3 regions of the Paenibacillus ihbetae genome follow, and region 2 is predicted to be linked to each of the others. Evidence: predicted binding sites of a transcription regulator. Region 2 holds the regulator's gene; each other region holds the start of a gene.
The links. Region 2 encodes Rex, which represses fermentation and respiration genes when NADH is low (regulators of the CRP and FNR family bind a similar motif). Its sites were predicted from a motif close to TTGTGAAATATTTCACAA; they were not measured.
Positions count from the first base shown of each region.

Region 1: nirB (nitrite reductase large subunit NirB) is a predicted target of Rex. The motif match lies at 2,938-2,955, and genes of this name have one in related genera.
Region 3: nadA (quinolinate synthase NadA) is a predicted target of Rex. The motif match lies at 3,613-3,630, and genes of this name have one in related genera.

Region 1 covers NZ_CP016809.1:1,034,221-1,042,353, reverse strand. Annotated here, with positions in the region: gene BBD41_RS04870 (ThuA domain-containing protein) at 1-490, shown strand, start outside; gene BBD41_RS04865 (uracil-DNA glycosylase) at 750-1,412, shown strand; gene BBD41_RS04860 (winged helix-turn-helix transcriptional regulator) at 1,567-1,887, shown strand; gene BBD41_RS04855 (hypothetical protein) at 2,197-2,856, shown strand; gene nirB (nitrite reductase large subunit NirB) at 3,036-5,471, shown strand; gene nirD (nitrite reductase small subunit NirD) at 5,850-6,170, shown strand; gene BBD41_RS04840 (formate/nitrite transporter family protein) at 6,223-7,023, shown strand; gene BBD41_RS04835 (hypothetical protein) at 7,317-7,475, opposite strand; gene BBD41_RS04830 (Crp/Fnr family transcriptional regulator) at 7,755-8,133, opposite strand, start outside.
Region 2 covers NZ_CP016809.1:858,768-866,900, forward strand. Annotated here, with positions in the region: gene BBD41_RS03905 (acetate/propionate family kinase) at 1-171, opposite strand, end outside; gene BBD41_RS03910 (3-hydroxyacyl-CoA dehydrogenase family protein) at 168-1,040, opposite strand; gene BBD41_RS03915 (AAA family ATPase) at 1,225-2,727, opposite strand; gene BBD41_RS03920 (hypothetical protein) at 2,720-3,253, opposite strand; gene BBD41_RS03925 (cell wall elongation regulator TseB-like domain-containing protein) at 3,511-4,029, opposite strand; gene BBD41_RS03930 (amidohydrolase) at 4,057-5,355, opposite strand; gene BBD41_RS03935 (redox-sensing transcriptional repressor Rex) at 5,333-5,995, opposite strand; gene dinG (ATP-dependent DNA helicase DinG) at 6,065-8,133, opposite strand, start outside.
Region 3 covers NZ_CP016809.1:3,148,203-3,156,335, forward strand. Annotated here, with positions in the region: gene BBD41_RS14050 (type III pantothenate kinase) at 1-82, opposite strand, end outside; gene nadC (carboxylating nicotinate-nucleotide diphosphorylase) at 79-954, opposite strand; gene nadB (L-aspartate oxidase) at 944-2,560, opposite strand; gene nadA (quinolinate synthase NadA) at 2,600-3,538, opposite strand; gene ftsH (ATP-dependent zinc metalloprotease FtsH) at 3,763-5,820, opposite strand; gene hpt (hypoxanthine phosphoribosyltransferase) at 5,921-6,460, opposite strand; gene tilS (tRNA lysidine(34) synthetase TilS) at 6,537-7,967, opposite strand; gene BBD41_RS14085 (protein kinase domain-containing protein) at 8,024-8,133, opposite strand, start outside.

The sequences.
Region 1 (8,133 bases), 180 kb from region 2:
CGAAATCGTCAGCAAGGTCGTCAAGCGGGTATTGGACGGTATGGGTCTGATCGTCCTGCATTCGGGACATTTTTCAAAGCCGTTCAAAGCCCTGATGGGAACAAGCTGCGATTTGAAGTGGCGCGAGGCGGGAGAGCAGGAAATCATTTGGAGCGTGAATCCGACGCATCCGATCGCTGCGGGCCTTACAGGTCCGATCATCATTGAGCATGAGGAGATGTACGGGGAATTCTTCGATATTCCGGCACCGGATGAGCTGGTCTTTGTCAGCAACTTCGAAGGCGGCGAAGTATTCCGCAGCGGGTGCACGTTCAAGCGCGGCCACGGGAATATTTTCTACTTCCGTCCAGGGCATGAGACGTATCCGACCTACTACAACCCTGAAGTGCTGAAAGTCATTACGAACGCGATCCATTGGGCTTATTCCGCAGCAGGCAAGCAGACCTTCGGCAACAGTCAGCCGGTTCGTCCGCTGCCGGTGCTGGCATAAATTCCGACTATAATGAAACGAGCCGAGCAAGGCATCTGCCTTGAACGGCTCGTTTTCTACTTTAAAGAACGTGATGCCATTCATTTTTTTATGGGTAAAGGATACAATATACTAAAGCATAGGGTATTTTAAATACTAGGTAGAGTATGGATAACTCGGCGAGCGTCGACGCTGATCATCGTGTAGCAGTCATCATTACACCGCGCGCCGGGAGAGGCACGCGGTAATATCGTCGATGCTGTGCAAGGAGGGATGACGGATGAAGGATACCCAAAGCGCGCCAGTAAGTCCGGAGACGATCGCCTTATGCAGGTCAAGGCTTGCCCATGAGCCTGTCGAGGGATTTTTGCTGGGGAGAGGGGCCGTACCTGCCAAAGTCATGTTCGTCGGGGAAGCGCCCGGTGCCACCGAAATTCAGGAAGGCAAGCCTTTTACCGGCCAAGCCGGCCGGGAGATGGATGCCTATCTGGAGCGCCTGGGTCTCTCCCGCAGCGAGGTCTATATTACAAGCACGGTAAGGAGCCGGCCGTTTAAGGAACGTATCATCACCCGAGCTTCCGGCGAAAGGGTGATCAGCCGTTCGAACCGAACGCCCACGAAAGTCGAAATTTTGGCCCATGCACCGATCCTGGACGAGGAAATTCGCTGGGTTCGTCCGCAATTCCTGATCCCGATGGGGAATATTGCGCTGCACCGGTTGATCGGGAGCCATGAAACCGTCACTTCGCTGCACGGGAAATTGATCGAGGGACCCGTTCAGCAGGCGGCAGAGCGTGACAATCCCGGTGCGGGCTATCGATTTTCGCTGGAGACCTATAGCATCTTCCCGATCTTCCATCCGGCTGCCGTCCTGTATAACCGAAAATTGTCCCGGATCATCGAATCCGACTTGGATATTTTGGCACGGATATTAACGGAATAAGTGCTGAATTTATGGGAAAAAGGGGCCAGGTGGTTTTCAGCTTCCCGAAAATGTGTTAAAATGAAACATACTAACTAATCGTAAGTTTTTCGATCTCTCGTTAAACGAATACATTTTTGAAACATATGGTGACTTCGTAAAGAGGTGAAAGGATATGGAAGTTACAAACATTACGCTGTGTCCCCGCTTTGAATCCGCGTTTTCTTTTCTGGGTAAACGTTGGAACGGATTGATTATCCAGACATTGATGAGCGGTCCGAAGCGTTTTAAAGACATCTCCAACCTGATTCCGTCCATGAGTGACAAGATGCTGTCGGAGCGGATGAAGGATCTGGAATGCGAAGGAATTTTGATTCGTCATGTGTACCCGGAAACGCCGGTTCGTATTGAATACGAGCTTACGGAGAAAGGCAAAGCGCTTCGCCCGGTCATGGAGCAGATTGCTTCCTGGGCTGAACAATGGGTCGAGAAATGAACCATTGGCGGCGTTCCCATCACTAGCTGAACCCTGACATGAGAACAACTCATATCAGGGTTCTTTTTTATTTTGTTACAGAAAATACGAACCTCGGAGGATCTGCTGCCTGATATCGCAAGCGTAATTATTGTTCAGTTGTGATCTGTCTGCTTGGAGCGTACGCCGAATGACGTTTTCTGATGCAGCTTAGCGGGGATCAGCGTGGAGAAAACAGGAAAATCTAACGAGACATGCACCAACTCCGCTGTTCGTTTATATGATGACAGTAGATCTGCTTGACGTCAGACGAAGGAGGCGATCTTAAGGATGGAACGCGGCTGTATTTCCCATTTTCATTATGGACAAGAAGACATCGCCGAGCTGGCGAACGCTTCGCTCAAGGTGAGGCATATTGTCGAGAAGACGCGCCAAATGCTGGTTCAGCATGCCGATGAGCAGCGGCTGACGGTTTTAAAGGGAACAAGCCCGGATCAATCCGGACGCAGCGGAGAGGGCGAACTCATGTTTCAGAAATGGGTGAAGGGTCCGCGCGGCTGGAAGTTTATCGATTATGAGAGATACGGCGTGCAGACCGGAGACAGGCTGGAGAGCGGCCGGACAGGACGATTGCTGCAGATGTTCATCTGGTCGCATTTTGAAAATATACTTATGCTGCATCCGTTTATAGGCGGCGAGCCCTTTTATGACGGAGAGGAGCTAGAAGTGATCGGCAAATATTTCGTGCCTACGTACAGCAGCGCCATTCCATTCTTACAGAGCGGCAAAGCGTTTAAGACGATTCAGGCGGGCATTCCGCTGTATCAGGAGCTGATTCCCGCACCGGTGGTCATCGCCGGAGCCAAGGGGGAAGAGCATGCAGGTAATTGGGTGACCGGCGTGAACCTGAACGCTGCCGGATATGCGGGCATTATGCCCTATTTGAAAACGAACGGAAGACGGGAGTTCATGGAAGCCCGTATGATATAGCCATCCGAATCCACCGGATGTAACCTTGCCTTGATGCATAGGCAGGGTTATTTTTGCTGAAGGTTAAAATTTTAATCAAGAGTGTGAAATATATCACAAGTTATTCGGACATAAGACGATATAATCAATTTGAAAGGATGGATGGGATAACGCAACAATACAGTGTGGGAGGAATAACCATGCCAGCAGCAAAAAAACAAAAGCTAGTGGTCATCGGCAACGGCATCGCAGGAATCAGCACGGTCGAGCAAATTTTGAAGCTTAGCGGGGCATTCGATATTACGGTGATCGGCCAGGAGCCGCACCCGAATTACAACCGGATTATGCTCTCTTATGTGCTTGAAGGCACCAAAACACTGGATGACATCGTCTTGAATGATTGGAAATGGTATGAAGATAACGGAATTACGCTGCATACGGGTACAAGCGGACAGCGGATTAATGAAGCCGCCAAGGTTGTCATGACGGACAACGGGATGGCAGTTCCCTATGATCAGGTCATTATCGCAACGGGGTCCAAGCCCTTCATATTGCCGGTACCCGGCAGCGACAAAGAAGGCGTGATCGGCTTTAGAACCATCGCCGACTGCACCCGGATGCTTCAGGCAGCGAAAACGTACCGGAAAGCTGCGGTCATCGGCGGAGGATTGCTGGGACTGGAGGCTGCGAAAGGCCTCGTGAGTCTCGGCATGGATGTTACCGTCGTGCACCTGATGAACGATCTCATGGAAAGCCAGCTCGATTCTGTGGCTGCGCATATGCTGCAGGATGAGCTTGAGCGGCAGGGTATCCGCTTTTTATTAGGGAAGCAAACGGTCGAGGTATTGGGAGATGCGAGGGTAACCGGTCTGCGCTTCAAGGACGGCGATGAGCTGGACGCGGATCTGGTCGTCATGGCTGTCGGCATCCGTGCCAATGCGGAGGTAGCGCAGGCGAGCGGGATCGAGGTCCGGCGGGGCATCGTCGTAGACGATTATCTGCAAACCTCGATGCAGGATGTGTATGCCGTCGGGGAATGCTGCGAGCATCGCGGTGTATGCTACGGGCTAGTCGCGCCATTATTCGAGCAAGGACAAGTGCTGGCCAAGCGGTTATGCGGCGTGGACACCCCTCCTTATCAAGGTTCGATAGTGTCGACCAAATTGAAGGTAAGCGGCGTGGACGTATTCTCGGCCGGCGAATTTATCGAGCAGCCGGAGCATGACGTTGTTCTTGCCAAGGATGACTGGAAGAAAACCTATAAGAAAATCCTCATCAGGGACGGAAGGATCGTTGGCGCCCTATTGTTCGGGGATGTAAGCGAATCGGCCAATCTGCAGTCTTTGATACGCAAAAAAGCGCAGATGACCGACGATATCTATCACTCGATCATGGGCGGCTGTGCCGGAAAAGGGGCCGATGCGGCCATGCGCATCGCGCAAATGCCCGACGACGAAATCGTGTGCGGCTGCAACGGCGTGACGAAGAAAGCGATCGTGGACGCCGTCACGGTTCAGGGAATGACCACCGTGGATGAGATCAAGGCATGCACCGGGGCGACGCGGTCCTGCGGCGGCTGTAAGCCTGTGGTGGAGCAAATTCTCCAGAGCGTACTGGGAGACGGCTTTACGACGGCGGCCAAGCAGGGAATCTGCCCGTGCACGACGCTTGATCGGGATACCATCGTTGCGGAGATCCGGGCCAAAGGCTTGACCACAACCAAAGAGGTCATGCATGTTCTGGATTGGAGCAATCCGGAAGGGTGCTCGAAATGCCGTCCGGCGCTGAACTACTACCTGACCATGCTGAACCCGCTGACGCACCGGGAGGAGCGGGAGTCGAGGTTCGTGAATGAGCGGATGAACGCCAACATCCAGAAGGACGGCACTTATACGGTCGTTCCCCGTATGTACGGCGGCGTAACAACACCGGAGGCGCTGAAGAGAATTGCGGACGTATCGTTAAAATACAATGTCAAGGTCGTCAAGGTGACGGGGGGACAGCGTCTGGATTTGGTCGGCGTCAAGAAAGAGGACTTGCCGAAGGTGTGGGAGGAGCTGGATATGCCTTCCGGTTATGCCTATGCCAAATCGCTCCGGACCGTGAAGACCTGCGTCGGCTCGCAGTTTTGCCGATTCGGCACGCAGGACTCGATGGGAATGGGCGCTTACCTCGAACGGAAATTCGAGCGGCTTGACTTCCCGGCCAAATTCAAAATGGCGGTGAACGGATGTCCCCGCAACTGTGCGGAAGCTTGCACGAAGGACATCGGCATCGTAGGCAATGACGGCGGCTGGGAAATTTTTGTCGGCGGTAACGGGGGTACGAAGGCACGGCTGGCCGATTCGTTCTGCAAGGTGAAAACCGATGAAGAGCTGATCGAGATCTGCGCAGCCCTCATGCAGTATTACCGCGAGACGGGGAATTACCTGGAGCGGACATCGGAATGGGTCGAGCGGCTTGGGCTTGAGGCGATTCGCGAGGCAATCCTTCATAAAACGCAACAGCGCAAGGAGCTTGTGGGGCGAATCGAGCTGGCCTTGTCGCAGCTGTCGGATCCTTGGAAAAAAGTGCTGGAAGATGACAAGCTTCGGGATGTGTTGTACCGGGACGTGCAGCCGGTCGTCGCGACATAGACCTCGCTTTCGGGTGAGTCCGGCGTGGGGCGAGTAATTTGAGTACACTAGCGCTTATCGCCCCAGACATTCCCGTTGAACCCTTGGCTCGGTATCCAGGTGAGCAGGGCCGTACAGGCAGGTATATACGGCTGCCGACACTCGGCTAAACGCCCGATCAGCGTCATAGCCTCGTGCTCGGTCAGACCTGGGGGATGAGGTAATCGCGTTTGAAGTACCGGATTGATGAAAGAAAGTGGGTCTCATGTTCCGGCGCAGCAGAATGTTATAAGTTTTTTTATGGAGATGTTTCACATTTGCATGGGTCTTCGGAATATTGGTCCGGCTATTTGTGCTCATTTTTAGATGGCAAACGTTGTACATGGAGGTTGATCCTATATGGAAAATGGTCAATACGTAGTGATCGGGCAGGCTGAGGATTTTCTGCCCCAGATCGGCAGGGTCGTCAGGATCGGCGAGCAGGAGATCGCCGTCTTCCGGACCTCCGATCATCGATGGTTCGCGCTGGACAACAACAATCCGCACCCGAAAGGGGGACCGCTGGCGGAGGCCATACTGTCTGGGCATTATATTTACGACCCGCTGTACGATTGGAAAATCGAGCTGGCGACAGGTAACGTTCAGGCGCCCGATTCAGGGAACGTGCGAACCTATCCTGTACGGGAACGGGAAGGAAGGGTCGAGCTTTGCCTCACGTAGCGAAATGTATCCATCGTTTCATCAAACCGACAAAAATAAGAGGTGTTGTCCCATGATCGCAAGCGATGTGGAAGCCGTCGTCCAGACAGCGGTCAAGAAAAAAGAAATGATGAATGAAAGCCTGCTGCGCTATATCGTCTCGACCATGCTCGCCGGCGCTTATGTCGGCATCGGCATCGTCCTGATATTTAAGCTGGGGGCTCCGCTAGCCGCGGCAGGCTCGCCGTTTCAATCTCTCGTGATGGGGGCTGCGTTCGGCATCGCGCTGACGCTGGTCGTATTCGCCGGATCGGAGCTTTTTACCGGTAATCATATGGTATTCACCATGAGCACGTTATCCGGAAAAACAACCATCCTGGATACGCTTAAAAACTGGGGGATCGTGTTCATCGGTAATCTAGCGGGAGCGGTCCTGCTTAGTTATCTGGTTGCTGCCACCGGTCTTTTCAAGGGCCTTCCGGCCGATCACCTCATTTTTACGGCTGCAGCTAAAAAAATGAACGACCCGTTCATGGAGCTGTTCTTCCGGGGAATCCTGTGTAACTGGCTGGTCTGCCTGGCCATTTGGACGGGCATGAGAGCGAAAAACGAGGTTGCCAAACTGATCTTGATCTGGTGGTGCTTGTTTGCCTTTATTGCAACCGGCTATGAGCACAGCGTTGCTAACATGACGCTGCTTACACTTGCCAAGATTCTGCCGGGACATCCGGAGACGGTGTCCGTCGCCGGCTGGATCAGCAACATGGTGCCGGTAACGCTCGGCAATATTGTTGGGGGCGGGCTGTTTGTCGGCAGCGCGTACTGGTTTATTTCGACTCCGAAAGGAAGCAAGAAGCAGCAAGCTTCAGGCTAAACGAAAATACCGGGTTTTAAAAAGTAGCTTCAAGTTTAACAAACAGTCGCTTGTAGTATAACAAAAGTAGCAGTAATCAAAGTGAACCAAGGATTTAAAGCAGCACGAATCTGATACCCTTTTCTATTGCGACTTCATATACCCGGTAACGTAAAAAAGCGGACTCTACGCCAAAGGGCGGGGTCCGTTTTTGTATGCAATGCAAAGTGCGCAGGCCTGCCTGTCTCTTGCCTTGAAATCCATCGCGGAAGAGATGTCAGGCAGGATTGCTGCGCGTAATGTCCTCCAAATCCTTACCGGTGTTCCACCAGGTCAATCGCACCCAGCACGACATGGGCCAGTCCGAAGCCAAGAATACCGGTTGCGGCAAGCTTATACTTGCTGCAAAGCAGAGCGGCGCCTGAAGCAGAAACTACAGTTCCGAGAACAGCAGGAATCAAACCTTCACGCATGCGTTTACACTCCCTTGGAATGGTTTTGGAAAGACAAGGATTATTGTGGGCAAAGACAGGCAGATTATGCACGGCGGCGGGGATGGGAGGAGCGAAGAGGGAGCCGTGCCAGTGCGCAAGTCCCGAAAGGGGACTTGTTGGAGCGCAGTGCGCGCCACAGAAGCAAGCAAGTCCCTATAAGGGACTTTCAGCGGTGGAATGCGTGCCACAGAAGCAAGCAAGTCCCTATAAGGGACTTGTGAAGGCGCAGCGCACGCCACGCAGGGTGACCAAGTCACCCTAGATCCGGCAGATTTCCTTCGGACACAGCTCGCAGTGGCAGATTTCCTGCAGCATCGACAAGTCTTTAATGACGATCAGCCCGCCTGCATATTCGATCGCTTCCTTTTTGCGGAGATCGCTCAGCATGCGGTTGACGCTCTCGCGCGTGGCTCCGATCATGTTCGATAGGTCGGTATGTGTAATTTTTTTGTTGATCAGGGTGCTGCCGTCAGCTTGCTGTTGCCCGTACGTATTGCCAAGACGGATTAGCGTCGAGCACAGCGCCCCTGGTTTGCCGTACATCATCAGATCCCGAAATTTGGTCTGCGTAATCCGGTGGTGGACGCCCATCCACTTCATGAAATCAATCGCAAAGTCGCAATGCTGGCAAACCAGC
Region 2 (8,133 bases):
TATTTCGCTGACCTCGGTCACTTCCTGTTTCCCGGTCGGCTTATGGGTCAGAATCGAGGAATCCATCCCGATCCGTTCCACCAGGCCTTTGGCCAGTACGGATTCATCCTCCATATTGTATAGCTGATATTTAAGCGAGGAGCTGCCTGCGTTAATTACGAGAATATTCATATCCGGTCACCATCCTTGTCGTACTTGAAAAAGCCCTCGCCGGTCTTCACGCCCAGCTGTCCGGCACGCACCATCTTCTTAAGCACGATGGACGGACGGTATTTCAGCTCGCCGTATTCGCGGAACATGCGTTCCAGTGCGGCAAGAATGGAGTCAAGACCGAAACGGTCCGCCATTTCAAGCGGCCCGTGCTGGAAGTTGTAGCCGATTCGCATCGCATCGTCGATATCTTCCGCAGACGCTACGCCTTCCTGAAGCAGATGCAGCGCTTCGTTGATCATGAGCGTAATCATGCGCGTCGTTACGAAGCCAGGAGACTCATAGACCATAATGCCTTTCTTGTCAGCCACTTCCTCGACGAAACGCTTCGTTTCGGTAAACGTCTGCTCGGACGTTTTCAAGCCGCGAATAATTTCAACGAGATCCACCTTGGATACGGGATGTATAAAGTGCATGCCAATAACACGCTCGGGATATTTCGTGGAGCTGGCAAGCTCCGTCAAGCTGAGCGTGGATGTATTGCTCGCCAAGATGACACTGCTCGGACATACTTGGTCAAGCTGTTCAAATACTTCCTTTTTTGCATCCAAATCTTCTATAATCGTCTCGATGACCATATCGCAGGTACCAAGCTCCTTGATATGCGTCACCTTCTGAATCCGGCTAAGGATAAGCTTCTTCTCTGCCTGCGTGATGCCCCATTTCTCCAGCTGTTTATCCAGACTGGTTTCGATCATGCGGTATGAATAGTCCAATCTCTCTGGAGATTTCTCAACGAGCAGCACGTCAAGCCCTTTGGCGGCGAGCATTTCCGCAATGCCCTGCCCCATCGTACCGCCGCCGACAACGCCGATTTTTTTGAAGTACATGGTTTCTACTCCACCCTTTCCTTATCTCTATACAGTATTGTACCCCTATTTGTCGAAAAATGCATTTTTAGAAGTAGTTCAAAAAATTAAAAAACCGACTTTTTGAACATGCATTTTTAGAGCACAAAATATAATAATATCTTAGCATGAGAAAAAAGTAAAAAAAAATAACCAGCATAACAAATTATGCTGGTAAAAGCGCGTTTTCACGAAATTGACAACGAAACTGCTCACCGGACAGGATTTCCTCTTTCATCAGGATGTCAAGCGAATTGTCGAATATCGCCCGATTCCGTTCCAACAGGCCTTTCGTCCGGGACATGAGCTCTTCTAGGATCATATTATTCTCCCGCATCAATTCCTCGGTCGTAACCATATTCATGTTGATGATGCCGAGTGAGGTTAAGCCGGATTTCATCATCGTCTCCACAATGTTCAGCGATTGCTCAAAGTCATTGCTGGAGCCCGTGCTCCGTCCGCCGTAATAAATTTCTTCCGCGGCAGCTCCGCCAAGCGCGATCATAATCTGCTCTTCCAGGAACGATTTCGTATAGAGATACTGCTCCTGCTGCGGATTGTGACGCACATAGCCAAGAGCCTTGCCGCGCGGGCTGAGCGCCACCTGCTTCACGCTGCCGGGACGTACGAGCTCCGCCATAATGGCATGACCCAGCTCATGGATCGCTACCCGCTTCTTCTCCTCGATATTGGATTCGCGGTCTGACCGCTCACCCATCATGACCTTATCGATGGCCATGGACAAATGGCGCTGGTGAATGAATTGCTCATTCTCGCGCATCGTGTAAATCGCCGCTTCGTTCATGACGCTTTCCAGCTGGGCGCCCGAGAAGCCGTACGCTTCCTCGGCGATTTTCTCAAGGTCCACATCCTCATGCAGCGGTTTGTTGGCCGCATGCAGTCTCAGAATATGGGCTCGTCCCTTCTTATCGGGCAGATCCACCTGAATATGACGGTCAAATCTTCCCGGACGAAGCAGGGCGCTATCCAGCATCTCCTTGCGGTTCGTGGCGGCGATGACGAGAATACGCGGCGCTTCGGTCGAATAGATCCCGTCCATTTCGGTCAGCAGCTGGTTCAGCGTCTGATCATATTCGCGCTGCTGCCCGCCTTCACGCTTCCCGCCGATGACGTCGATCTCATCGATAAAGATAATCGCGCTCTGTTTATTCTCCTTCTCGGCCCGGGTGCGGGCATCCTTGAACAAATCCCGGATGCGTCCTGCGCCGACGCCGACATACATTTCAACGAATTCGCTGCCGGATGCAGCCACGAAGACGGAATTGGTATAATGGGCGGCCGCTCTGGCCATGAGCGTCTTCCCCGTCCCCGGAGGACCGGTGAGCAGAATGCCCTTCAGCGGACGAATGCCGAATTTCTTGATATCTTCATGCCGAATCAGAAAATCAAGTGCTTCCCGGAGCTCCTGCTTGGCATTGTCCTGCCCGCCGATCTCTTCAAAGGTCAGCTTCGAAGGACCCGCTTTCTTGCGTTTGCGCTCATTGCCTGCTCCGACGGCGATCCCGCCTCGCATCTTTGCGATGAACAGCAAACCGCCTACAAGAGCAACCGCAATGATGACCGGCACGATATTCACCCCGATAAAAGCCAGGAACACCAATAATACCGGGACAAAGCCGATCGCTACTTCTTTTGTCCATTTAGGCATGGCTCCACACCTCCATTTTGCCGGGCTGACGCGGCAGGATGATGAATTTACCGGACTCTCCATCCGACAGGCTGATGTAAACATTGTTGTCGTCGATCGTCGCTTTCGCCTTCAAATTCGGAGTATCGGCTGCCAGCCGATCCAGGGAGGTTTGAATGTTGGTATACTGCTTGTTGTCCATAGCTTCCGCAACGGACAGCATCGCCTTTTCCCACCACTCGTCCAAGGCCTTCGAGGAGTGGTCCTCGACTTGAATTTTAAGCTCCCGGCTGCCAATTACGGATTTGCCTTCCCGCTTGATATGCTGAACCAAGTCCTGCAAATTCGTGTCCGGAGCCAGATCGAGTTTCAAAGATACGGCATCCTGTTTAATATCTATATGAGAACTTTTCACGCCTTCATATTGGGAAACGACATCGGCCAGCGGACTTTGAACAGCGAAACGCTGATATAGAAACCATCCGCCGAAAAGCACCAATGCCGAAATGACAACCGTCAGCATGATAGGGACAATGCGTAGTTTCATGAAGTGCCTCCTTCAGTAATAATTTGTAGAAATTATCTATCACTTTATATAGAACAACATATGCTATGACTAATAGATTATTATTTGCCTTGTGAGTACAACAATGAGTATATCATATAATCTATACTTTTTCATGCCTTCCTGTGAAAATATTAAGAACAGTTTTTCCATTTTTTTCAGACAACGCTTTCAAACTCAAAACAAAGAGGCTTGCTTGTACAACCGCGTACAAGAAAGCCTCTTTCTGTATAGCTGATTTATTGATTTGGAAGAATAATGTCCTCTCCGATCGCCTGTCCGTCCTGGAAGCGATAGAACCGATAACCTAATTGGCCCTGATTCTCATATTGGAGCTGCCATGTATACTCGCCTTCGTACATTACAGGGAGCAGTCGCTTGACCACAGCACCCGGCATCTCCTTCCGAATCTGCTCGCGCATCTGCTCTTCGGACAATCCGTTGCCGAGCAGCTCGGCCTGAACCGCGTCCTTGCCCTCTACAGGCATGTTGTCATCCGTAAACTTCACCCAAACCATGATCTCCTGCTGGTTCTGATTCGTGCCGGTGATGACCCAATAATTGTTGTTCTCGCCCCAAACCGATTTGTAGGTTTTATCTTTCGTCACCAGGCCGCCATGCTGACGAGCGGCTTGCACCGCCAAGCTTTCCTCATTCCACGTGTCCTTCATGACATAGGAATAGTACAGCTGCACGCACAGCAGCGCCAGCAGCAGCCCGGATATACTAAGCAGTATCCACTTTGTTCTCTTTTTCAAACCGTCTGATCCTCCCCTTAATCTGCCCTAAAGGGTCGAAAGACGCTCGAATGAACGCTGGGCTTCACGGCGGATCCGTTCCTCATCCAGCGTGAGGCAGGAGCCGTGCTTAACAACCTGCTTGCCGTCAACCCATACATGCTCCACATCCTTGGCGGATGCCGAGTAAATCGAATGCGAAATGTAATCCGTGCGCGGCAGGAAATGCGCTTGATCGGTATTCAGCGCGATCATGTCGGCCTTCATCCCGACGGCCAGTCTGCCTACGTTATCAAGAAATGCCGATTTCGCTCCATACTCGGTTCCCATTCGAAGCGCTTCGGCTGCCGGAACGGCTGTCGGATCGCCGCTGACGCCCTTGTGGATAAGAGCGGCCAGACGCATCTCTTCGAACATGTCCAGGTTGTTATTGCTCGCTGGTCCATCGGTTCCCAGGGACACCGTCACGCCTGCTTTCAACAGCTCGGGCACGCGCGCAACCCCGCTGGCGAGCTTCAGGTTGCTGCCCGGGTTATGGGATACCGCCACCTGATGCTTAGCCAAGATCTCAATCTCTTCATCCGTCAAATGCACCGCATGCGCAACGAGCGCCGGACGCGAGAACACGCCAAGCTTCTCCAGATGGGCCACCGGGCGCAGTCCATAGTCATTCACATTCTGCTGCACTTCGGCTGCCGTTTCGGACATGTGGGTATGGATCGGCAGATTCAAATCATGCGCCGCTTGAACGAATTTCTCGATAAAGTCCGGCGGGCATGTGTAAGGCGCATGCGGCGAAATCATCGTCGTGATCCGCCCCTCCGCCTGACCGTGCCAGTCTTTCGCAAAAGCAACCGCTTCATCCAGCTTCTGCTTCTGCACTTCTGGCGGGCATAAGCCGATGACGCCTCTCGTCAGAACTCCCCGCATGCCGGAGTCTTGGACAACCTTCGCTACCTGATCCATATGGTCATACATGTCAACGAAGGTTGTCGTACCGCCCTTCAGCATCTCCAGCACCGAGAGCGAAGTGCCCCAATAGACATCGTCTGCCGTAAACTTCGCTTCCATCGGCCACATCTTCTCCTGCAGCCAAACTTGCAGCGCCAGATCGTCGCCAAAGCCGCGGAGCAGCGACATGGCTGCATGCCCATGCGTGTTGACGAGCCCCGGAAGGAATAACAGATGCGTCCCGTCCATCACCCGGGTTTCGGCATCGACCTGAGGCTCTTCTTCCCCCAGATACGTGATGCGGTCGTCCTCCACAACCATATACCCGCGGATAACCGGTTGTCCTTCCTGAAGCACGGCAAATGTTCCGTTCTTAACCATCCACTTCGTTGTCATGCTGTGCATCCTCCTTCCCATTGTCCAAATAGTAAGCCAGGCTTTGCAGATCCGTCGTAAAATCCGCGGTATGAATGCGGATGTGGGACGGTGCCTTCAAAATCGTCGGGGCAAAATTCAAAATCGCCTCGATTCCGGCATTGATCAGCTGATTGGCTACGTTCTGCGCTTCAAAGTCCGGAACCGTAATAATCCCGATTCGAATGCCGTATTCCTGGACCGTCTGGTCCAGCTCTTCCATCGGCTGCACCGTCAAATTATTGATCTTAAGCCCGATCTTCGGAGGATACGAGTCGAAAATCGCCACAATCTTCATATTATCCTTCAGAAATGCGTTGTAGTTGGATAGCGCATGTCCGAGATTGCCCGCACCGACCAGCGCAACGTTGATCTTCTGGTCCAGCTTCAGGATTTGGCGGATTTTCTCAATGAGATAGGAGACATCATAACCGATGCCCTTCCGGCCGAAATCACCGAAATAGGCCAAATCCTTACGGATTTGGGCCGGATTCAGGTCGAGCTTCTGCCCAAGCTCCTGTGAGGAGACGGTGGACACCTCCCGCTTATGAAGCTCATTCAAATAGCGCAAATAGACTGGCAATCTGCGGACGACGGCCTCTGAAATTTTATCCGATTTCATGCATGCTCCCCCTATTAATAGGATGATAGTTCATCGCTTCCAATGTAATAACCCTGCTCCCCTCGAGGTTCACTCTTTTTCATTTTCCCTTTCCTGGAGCCACTGCGCAATACGAGGGACGATCCCCTCGGTCGGCATATGCTCCATCTTCGGTCCGGGCAGGGAATACAAGAAGTATTTTCCATAATATGATTCGATCACCCGCGTATCGTAGACAATCACGATCCCCTTATCGTGGGCAGTCCGAACAAGCCGCCCGAAGCCCTGCTTGAAGCGGATGACCGCTTGCGGCACCGAAAGCTTCATGAACGGATTCTTCTTCTGCTGCTGCAGCAGCTCGCTCTTCGCCTCGACCAGCGGATGGTTGGGCGGCTGGAACGGCAGCCGGACAATCGCCAGGCAGGTCAGCGCTTCTCCGGGAATGTCAACGCCCTCCCAGAAGGAGCTGGTCCCCAGCAGAACTGAGGCGCTGCTATCCTGGAACCGGCGAATCAGCTTCGTACGGCTCGTTCCATCCATTCCCTGGCCAAGCACCGTAATATCGCTGGCAGCCAGCGCTTCCTTAAGCGGCTCATGCACCTGGCGGAGCATCCGATAGGACGTAAACAGGACGAGCATACGACCATGGGTCGCTATTGCCGCTTCGGAGAGCGACTTCACGAGCGTGTTTACAAATACCGCATCCCCCACAGACCCCTTCACGCTAGGAAAATCCCGCGGAATGACAAGCAGCGCCTGCTCCCTGTAATTGAACGGGGAGGGCAGCTGAACCGTGTTCAGATTTCCTGCGTCCGCCGCTTCCTGGAGCCCTAAATTGTCGATCATGAATTGAAACGATTTATCGACCGACAGCGTCGCCGATGTGAGAATCACGCTCCGCTTCTTGTCAAAAAACAATTCCTTCAAATGCTTGCTGACATCAACGGGCACGGCGTAGAGCTGCAGCGACTTGCTGCGGAAATTGCCGTTGGCCTCCATCCAGTACACGGTGCCTTCGTCGTTCAAAGCCATGAAGGACCGCAAATCCTCGCGGTGCGCAGCCAGATCCTTAAACAAGCCCGACAGGTCCGTCAGCAGGCTGTCCGCACTGTAATCGTCCAGCTCTTCCTTTATTTCGGCGACGAGCTTGTCTCCCTTGCGCACGACATCTCCCAGCGTAACGTGAATCTGCTGTTCCAGCTCGGCGAGCGTTCCCCAATCCTTCGGCTTCTTCGCAGGCGAGAGCCGCAGCGAATACTGCCCGGCATCTCCCGGCGAAGCGTCGCCGCGTTCCGGGAGCAGGCCGAACAGCTGGTCGCTGAGGCGGTCCCAAGTTTCTTTCACCGTGATCAGATCAGGATAGATCCGGTCGATGACCGCCGACCATTCCCCGGATTTCTCATGCGGAGAAGCCTGCAGCAGCTGCCGCAGCGCAGGGAGCTGCCCGCTTCGGCTGTCCTTGTACAGACGGGTCAATGTATGAACCACCGTAAAATATTTCATCTGCAGCCCGAGATGCTTGCCTGCCACATCCTCCAAGTGATGGGCTTCGTCGATGACGAGCCGTTCATAGCTCGGAAGCAGCTGGTGGTTCGCTTTTACGTCGGTAAACAGCTTGGAGTGATTCGTGATCACGACATCCGCAATGCCGGCCTCATGCTTCGCCCGATGGTAGTAGCACTTGCGGAACCAGGGGCAGCTGCGTCCAAGGCATGAATCGGAATCGCTGGCGATCGTTTCCCAGAAATCGCCCCCGCGGCCGCCGAGATTCAGCTCCTCGTCGTCGCCGCTTTCGGTTTGCGTGAGCCACACCAGCATCTGGGCCGCCGTGATGACGTCCTCCTTCGGCGAATGAAAATCTCTCCTATTTATTTTATGTTCAAATTTTCTCAAACACAAATAATGACCTCTTCCCTTAAAAATGGCTGCTTTAAAAGGGAATGGCACTACCTGGGTAAGCAGAGGTATGTCCCGGTCTCGAAGCTGCTCCTGCAGGTTGATCGTATGCGTGCTGACCATCACCTTCTGCTCCTGCTTGACGCTTTGGTAAATGGACGGAAGCAGGTATCCAAGCGATTTGCCCGTTCCGGTGCCGGCTTCGATCAACAGATGCTTGTCTTCTTCAAGAGCCTGCATCACTTCCTGGAACATCATGTCCT
Region 3 (8,133 bases), 2.3 Mb from region 2:
TCCGGAAATCGTGCAGCAGCTTCTTGCCCTGATACACGCCAAGCACGATGTTCGTGTTGCCTACGTCTACGACCAGAATCAAACCCCTGCTCCTCCCTTCTTGGCGTTTAGATCTAAGCTGATGTCCAGGTTGTGGAATGAATAGGTGAGCCGTCCGACCGAAATGACATCCACCCCGGTTTCCGCTATGCCGCGTACGGTCTGAAGCGACACATTGCCGGAAGCCTCGACCCGAACATGCGGCGACCTTGCCTTAATTCTTCGAACCGCCTCAGTCATCAGCTCATGATTCATGTTGTCGAGCATGATGATATCTGCGCCGGCATCAAGCGCTTCCTCTACCTGTTCTAGGCTTTCCGTCTCAACCTCGATGGTCATCGTATGCGGAATATTCGCTCTTGCGCGTTCTACCGCCTGACGGATGCCGCCGGCGCCTTTAATATGATTATCCTTGATCATGACGGCATCATACAAGCCGAACCGGTGGTTCGACCCGCCGCCTACCCGGACTGCGTACTTCTCAAGCATCCGGTGGCCCGGCGTCGTCTTGCGCGTGTCCACAAGCCGGGTAGGCAGCCCTTCCAGCGCATCGACATAGGCGCGCGTCGTGGTTGCGATGCCGGACAAACGCTGCAGAAGATTCAGGGCCAGTCTCTCGCCGGTCAATATACGGTGCGTAGACCCCTCGACTTCAGCCAGGACGGTTCCCTTCTCCACCCGCTCGCCGTCCCGGACCAGCGGCCTGAACACGAGCGTCGGGTCAACCGACTCGAACACCAGCTCTGCAACCGGCATGCCGGCTACGATGCCCGATTCCTTGGCATGAATCACGGCCTTGGATTCATGTCCGGGCTCAATCGTCGTAAGGGTCGTAATATCTCCAGAGCCGACATCCTCTTGAAGCCATGTTCGAATACTCTGGAGCAGGCCGTCATGGTAACCGTTAAACATCATCGCTTATTTCCTCCGTCCTATCTTGATCCCGGGTATGCACGATATGCTTCTTCCATGCAGCATCATTTCGTTCCGGGAAATCCTCGCGGTAATGGGCCCCCCGGCTCTCTTCGCGGCACAGCGCGCCGTGAACGACCAGCAGGGAGGCTGTAAGCATATTGGCAAATTCATACTCCTCGCGTTTGGTCAATACCGCTTGAAACAGGGGCAGCTGCCGGCCAAGCTCTTCCTCCGCCCGTAATAGGGTGTCCCGGTTGCGGCGAAGTCCGGCATACCGCACCATCACTTTCTGAAGCTTCAGCCGCTTTTCGACCATAGCCTGGGAAGGCGCATCCTTGCGTCCAAGCCTGAAGGTTACATCAAGGGGTCGCTTCTCCTGTTTCGGAAGCTGCCCAATCCGTTCAACAATCCGGCTTCCGTATACAACCGCCTCGGAAAGCGAATTGCTGGCTAAGCGATTTGCGCCATGAACGCCGGTCGAGGACACTTCCCCGCAGGCGAACAGACGCTTCACACTGCTCTCCCCGTACAGATTCGTTTTGATGCCCCCCATCATATAATGCGCAGCGGGAGAGACCGGAATCCAATCGGAGGTCAGATCAAGCCCATAGCGCATGCAGGTTTCGTAAATTGTTGGAAACCGGTGCTTGACCATCTCCGGAGATTCATGGGTAATGTCCAGGTAGACGAACGTGGAGCCCGTCGCCTCCATTTCGCTGACGATCGCCCGGGCGACAATATCCCGGGGCGCCAGCTCCAGCAGCTCATGATATTTGTGCATGAAGCGCTCGCCTTTAATATTCCGGAGCACCGCGCCTTCTCCGCGCACCGCTTCCGAAACCAGAAACCGCGGTGCTCCCGGATAACTCAGCGCCGTTGGGTGGAACTGAATAAACTCCATGTCCCGAATCTGGGCGCCCGCCCGATAGGCCATCGCGACACCATCGGCGGTCGCAACCTCGGGATTGGTCGTGTACCGGTACAGCTGACCCGCACCGCCGGAGCACATAATCGTTGCTTCGCCCCGCACGAAGATCCGCTTCCCGTCCGGCATCTGGACAATCGCTCCATGGCATTCGCCTTGATCGGTAACCAGATCGATGACAAAATGATCATCCCACACCTCTATATTGTGAAGCATTTCGACTTGAATGGAAAGGGCGCGTACGATTTCATAGCCGGTAGCATCCCCATTCGCATGGAGAATGCGGCGGTGGCTATGGGCTCCTTCCTTCGTTAGAGCGAGCTCCCCGTTCTCGACGTCAAACATCGTCCCGAGACGGATCAATTCCTGGACACCGGCCGGTCCCTCGTTAACCAGCACATCCACCGCTGCCGAGGAGCATAACCCGGCCCCTGCAAGCAGCGTATCCTGCCGATGATAGGCCGGTGAATCGTCCTCCGCCGTCACGGCAGCGATGCCGCCTTGCGCATAGCGCGTATTGCTCTCGAGCAGCGATTTCTTCGTAATCAACAGCACCTTATGATGCTCGCTTGCCAGAATAGCGGTATATAAACCGGCGATGCCGGAGCCGATGACGATCACATCCGTCTCTTTTACCGGCAGGTCCTTTAGGTCAAAATCGATCAAATACTGCGGTATCACGCTCGTCTCACCTGTCTTCTCGCGAAAGAGTAGCGCATGCTACTTAACTTGTAACATGCGCTCTAAGGAAGTTCTGGCTTTCTCTGCAACGACAGGCGGCACGTAAATCTGCGGCTTCATTGTCTCCAGAGCTTTGACCAGCTTTTTGAGATTATTCACTTTCATATTCGGACATACGAGGAATTTAGTCGCAAAATGGAAGGATTTATTCGGACTGTCCAAACGGAGCTGATAGCCGGTTCCGTCTTCGGTTCCTACGATAAATTCCTGGGCCGGCGAGTTTTTGCAGTATTCCAGAATGGCGGTGGTGCTGCCCACAAAGTCGCCCATAGCGACAACCTCCGGACGGCATTCCGGATGCACGACGAACTCGGCGTTCGGATATTTCGCCTTCATCTCCACAACATCTTTCACGGTTAACATATCATGCGTATTGCAGTACCCTTCCCAGATGATCAGCTTTTTGTCAGTGTGCTGCTGGACGTAATGCCCCAGGTTTTTGTCGGGCACCCAAATGATTTCATCCGAATCGACCGACTGAATGACCTTAACCGCATTCGAGGATGTACAGCAAATATCGGTCTCCGCCTTGATCTCGGCCGATGAATTGATATACGTGACCACTTTGGCATTCGGATGCTGGGCCTTCAGCTTACGCAGCCCGTCAACGTTCACCATATCGGCCATCGGACAGCCTGCGCGCTCGTCAGGAATAAGCACCGTTTTGTTCGGTGCCAATATCTTTGCGCTTTCTCCCATAAAATGCACGCCGCAAAAAACGATGACCTCGGCATCGGTCTGAGCCGCCTTTTGGGCCAGCAAAAAGGAATCTCCGCGGAAATCGGCGACTTCCTGAATTTCATCCCGTTGATAATAATGCGCCAAAATGATGGCATTGCGTTCCTTCTTCAACTCCATTAACCGTTCACGCAGCACGCGGTTCTGCTCCGCCTTGCGCTCCAGTGCCAAAGCTTCCATGATCGACCCTCTCCCCTTATGTTATCCGGCCTTCGGCCGCTTGATGACCATGTGTTGAAGGACATTCGCAACCTTTGTGAAAGGATGCGCATCCTTATTTAACAACTAATGTACACGGAGCTCTAATCCCTGTCAATGTGATAAGAAGCACAAAAAGAACCGGAAAACGAATGATCGTTCTCCGGTTCTTCATTTTTATTCCAAATACGAGTATTTGAGCGAATTTACGTTAAGCTGCTATCGTTGTCCGATCCGCCAGGAGGATCTTTGCGCTCCGAATCCTTACGTTCCGGATTCGAATCCATCGGGTTGTTCGGAATCTCTTCCGTAGAAGTCGGCTGCTGGCCTTCTTCCTTCCCTTGAATACGGACGCGGACATCACCGATGTTATCGATCGTTGGCTCACCGTTCTCGGAAGAGCCGGAGCCTTCGCCTTCGCCGTTGCCTTCGACTGTTCCAGTCTCAATGAGATTCTTAATCTGCTCAAGCTCCAGCGTTTCTTTCTCCAGGAGCGTATTCGCAATCAAATGAACCTCTTTGGCATGCTTGGACAGAAGCTCTTTACACTTCTCGTAGCATTCGGTAATAAACCGCTGCATTTCCTGATCGATTTCGTAGGCGATTTGGTCACTGTAGTTCTGCTCGTGCCCGATATCCCGGCCAAGGAACACTTGTCCCTGGGAGGTACCGAACTGCATCGGACCGAGCTTCTCGCTCATACCGTATTCCACGATCATGCTGCGGATAATGCTGGTTGCCTGCTGGAAGTCGCTGTATGCTCCGGTTCCGATTTCTCCGATGAACAGCTCTTCCGCCACGCGGCCGCCGAGCAGCCCGGTTACGCGATCGAGCAGTTCCTGCTTGGTCACGAGCATGCGGTCTTCCTTCGGCATCATGATAACGTATCCGCCGGCGCGGCCGCGTGGAATAATCGTTACTTTATGCACCGTATCCGCGTGCTCCAAGAAGTAACCGACAATCGTATGACCGGCTTCGTGGTAAGCCACGATGCGCTTCTCGCGGTCGCTGATTACGCGGCTGCGCTTCTCGGTACCGACAATCACGCGGTCGATTGCCTCGTCGACTTCCGTCATGGATATATCTTTACGGTTACGACGTGCGGCAAGCAAGGCCGCCTCATTCAGAAGGTTCTCCAGATCGGCGCCTGTAAAACCGGTCGTACGCTTCGCGATGATGTCGAGTTTGACATCCTTCGTCAGCGGTTTGTTGCGTGCATGCACCTTCAGTACAGCTTCACGTCCCTTAACATCCGGACGATCTACAGTAATCTGACGGTCGAAACGTCCCGGACGCAGCAAGGCCGGGTCCAGAATATCCGGGCGGTTCGTAGCAGCGACGATGATGATGCCTTCGTTCGCCCCGAAACCGTCCATCTCTACGAGCAACTGGTTCAGCGTTTGCTCGCGCTCGTCATGTCCGCCGCCAAGGCCGGCGCCGCGCTGGCGGCCCACAGCATCAATCTCGTCAATGAAGATAATACATGGCGCATTCTTCTTCGCGTTCTCGAACAAGTCGCGTACACGCGAAGCACCGACACCGACGAACATTTCCACGAAGTCGGAACCGGAAATACTGAAGAACGGAACGCCTGCTTCACCGGCAACCGCACGAGCCAGGAGGGTCTTACCGGTTCCCGGAGGACCGACAAGCAGCACACCCTTCGGAATGCGGGCGCCGACGGTGTTGAATTTGCGCGGATCCTTCAGGAAGTCGACAACCTCAACGAGCTCCTGCTTCTCCTCATCAGCACCGGCTACGTCTTCAAACGTAACGCGTTTCTTCTCTTCATTATATAAGCGGGCTTTGCTCTTGCCAAAGTTCATCACTTTGCCGCCGCCGCCCTGAGCTTGATTGAACAGGAAGAAGAACAGAACAAACATGATCACGAGCGGAATAAAGGATGAAAGCAGTGTCAGCCAAATGCTTTGGCCTTCCATCGGCACCACGGTCAGCTTTACATCGTTGCTCTCGCTGGCTGCGGTCAATTCCTGCATCGCCGCATCAGTAGCCGGAATGTAGGTTGAGAAATTCTCCGACTTCTTCTCTTCGGTGACTTCCCTATACTTACCGGTCACCAGATACGCGTAGCCGTCGAACTGAACCGTCATTTCCTTTATGTTGTTATCTTTGACTTCCTGCCGCAGCTGATTATAACTAGGGGCATCGGCCTGCTCGCCACCGTTGGTGACGAATTGTACTATGCCCACCACGACCAAAAATAGAATCAAATAAAAACCAGAATTCCGGATGAACCGACTCATCCCCTACCTCCTCTCAAGACACATAAGATATTTTACCACAGCCTGTCTGGCCTTCTCAACAAAGGGCCAAGATCCGTGGCAGCAGCCCATATGGCGCGGTTTAACTGCTGTAGATTTCCGGCTTCAGAATCCCGATGTAGGGGAGGTTCCGGTAATGCTCGGCATAATCAAGCCCGTAGCCGACGACGAATGCGTCAGGCAGCACGAACCCGGTGTAATCGGCCTGCAAATCCACCGTGCGGCGGGCAGGCTTGTCGAACAAAGTAACAACGCGAACCGTGTTGGCCTTGCGGCTCTTGAGGAGCTCGATCAAATGGCTCAGCGTAAGGCCGCTGTCGATGATATCCTCCACGATCAGCACATCCCTGCCTTCAACGGATGCATCGAGATCTTTAATGATCTTGACCACGCCCGATGACTTGGTGGATGCCCCGTAGCTGGACACTGCCATGAAATCCAGCTCCAGCGGTACTGTAATGGATTTAACCAAGTCTGCCATAAAAATAAACGCACCTTTAAGAACGCAGATAACGAGCGGATTGCGTCCTTCGTATTCGGCGCTGAGCTTTGAACCGAGTTCCTTAATCTTCGCGTGAATTTCTTCTTCTGTGATCAGTATTTCCTGAATGTCATTCTGCAACTTCAATGGACCTCCTAGTTTATACATATGAAAGCGTGAAACGGGCCATGCTTAGCGTCTATGCTTGCCTGAAACCTTAAAGCTCCGTAAACTCCATACGGAGAATCCGCACGGTATGCCGCCCTGGGGCAGCATGATAGGAACGTCGTACATCCGGAATCCATACAATGTTGCCGGCACTGTCGCAAACGATCGGAATCCGGGAACGGACAGACGGTGGAATTTTCTCATCAATGAGAATATCTTTCACCTTTTTGCTTCCGTTTAATCCCATAACCTTCATCTTGTCTCCCGGCTGTCTGTTACGCACGGTTAAAGGAAATCGAAGCTCGTCGGCATCGAACTCCACCGCGCTGGCGGAGCCGGCTGCCCCGGACCGAGTGCTGCCGTCTGTCCTGATCGACAGCGTCAGCAGCTTGCCGATTTCCGGAATGGGCACCTGCCAGTCTCCGGGAGAATCGAGAGTATATATGTACTGTCCCTGTTCGGACGGAGGCTCCGGCCAAAAAGTAATTCGACCGTACTCGCGGATACAGGTAATGCCGCCCCCCAGTGAAAGACGCCAACTGCTCCGCTGATTGTTCAAGATGCCTTGGCGTACCGATTCGATCTTGACAAAATCGGCGATTTCCTGTTTAGAGGGCAGATAAGTTAATATTAGTTTAATCAAACGCCGTTGTAAAGCGACATGTAAGGCCAAAAAGGAAGGCGCGTCGATGGCGAGCCTCCCATTGTTCTCCTGCACCAACTGACGATATGCCCGCTCCGCTTCCCGATCCATGTAATCATCCTCATACTGTACAATTTCCGCTAATTGATTCAGCGAGGATGACAGCTGCGCATTGTATTGTTCCAGAAACGGCAATACCTCCAGGCGAATCGCGTTGCGGCGGTATTTCGTCTGCAGGTTGGTGTAGTCCATGGCATATGAAAAGCCGCAGCGGCGGCACAGCTCCAAAATGTCCGCCTTGTTTATACGAAGGAAGGGGCGGATGAGTTCCACATTTTTTTCGGTGCGCTTCCATCGCATGCCGGACAAGCCCGACAAGCCGCTGCCGCGCAGAAGCTTCATCATGACCGTCTCGGCCTGATCGTCGGCATGATGGGCAAGAGCCACCGCTCGGGCTCCGTATGTCCGAGCCGTTTGGAGGAGAAAATCATATCGCTTCTCTCTGGCCGCCTCCTGCCCGCCCTTTCCGCTCTCTTCCATATATGAGGGAATGTCGGCGTACGCGATCTCCAGCGGAAGACCGAGGGATTCCGCCAATTCGCGCACGAACTCCGCTTCCGCATCCGACTCGGCGCGAAAGCCATGATGGACATGAGCGCATACGAGCCTAAGCGGCGTATGCTTGGTCGAAATTTCATGCAGCACATGCAGCAGAGCTACGGAATCGGGCCCGCCGGATACGGCGACCACGATGCAGTCCCCTTCGGACCACAGCCCATATTCGGCGGCAGCGCGCAACACGTCCGAAACGATCCGGTGCATATAATCCTGTTTCACTTTTAAGTCCCCTTTATGAGGTTGCACTTTATGAATCCGTAACACGGCAACGGACATCAAGAGCGAAGGAAGAGATAGATGGCGCAGGCCAAAATGGCTGCCGAAATGCCGAACGCATTCTTGAGCCATCTCGGCGTGCTGACCGGGATATGCCGGACATGACGCT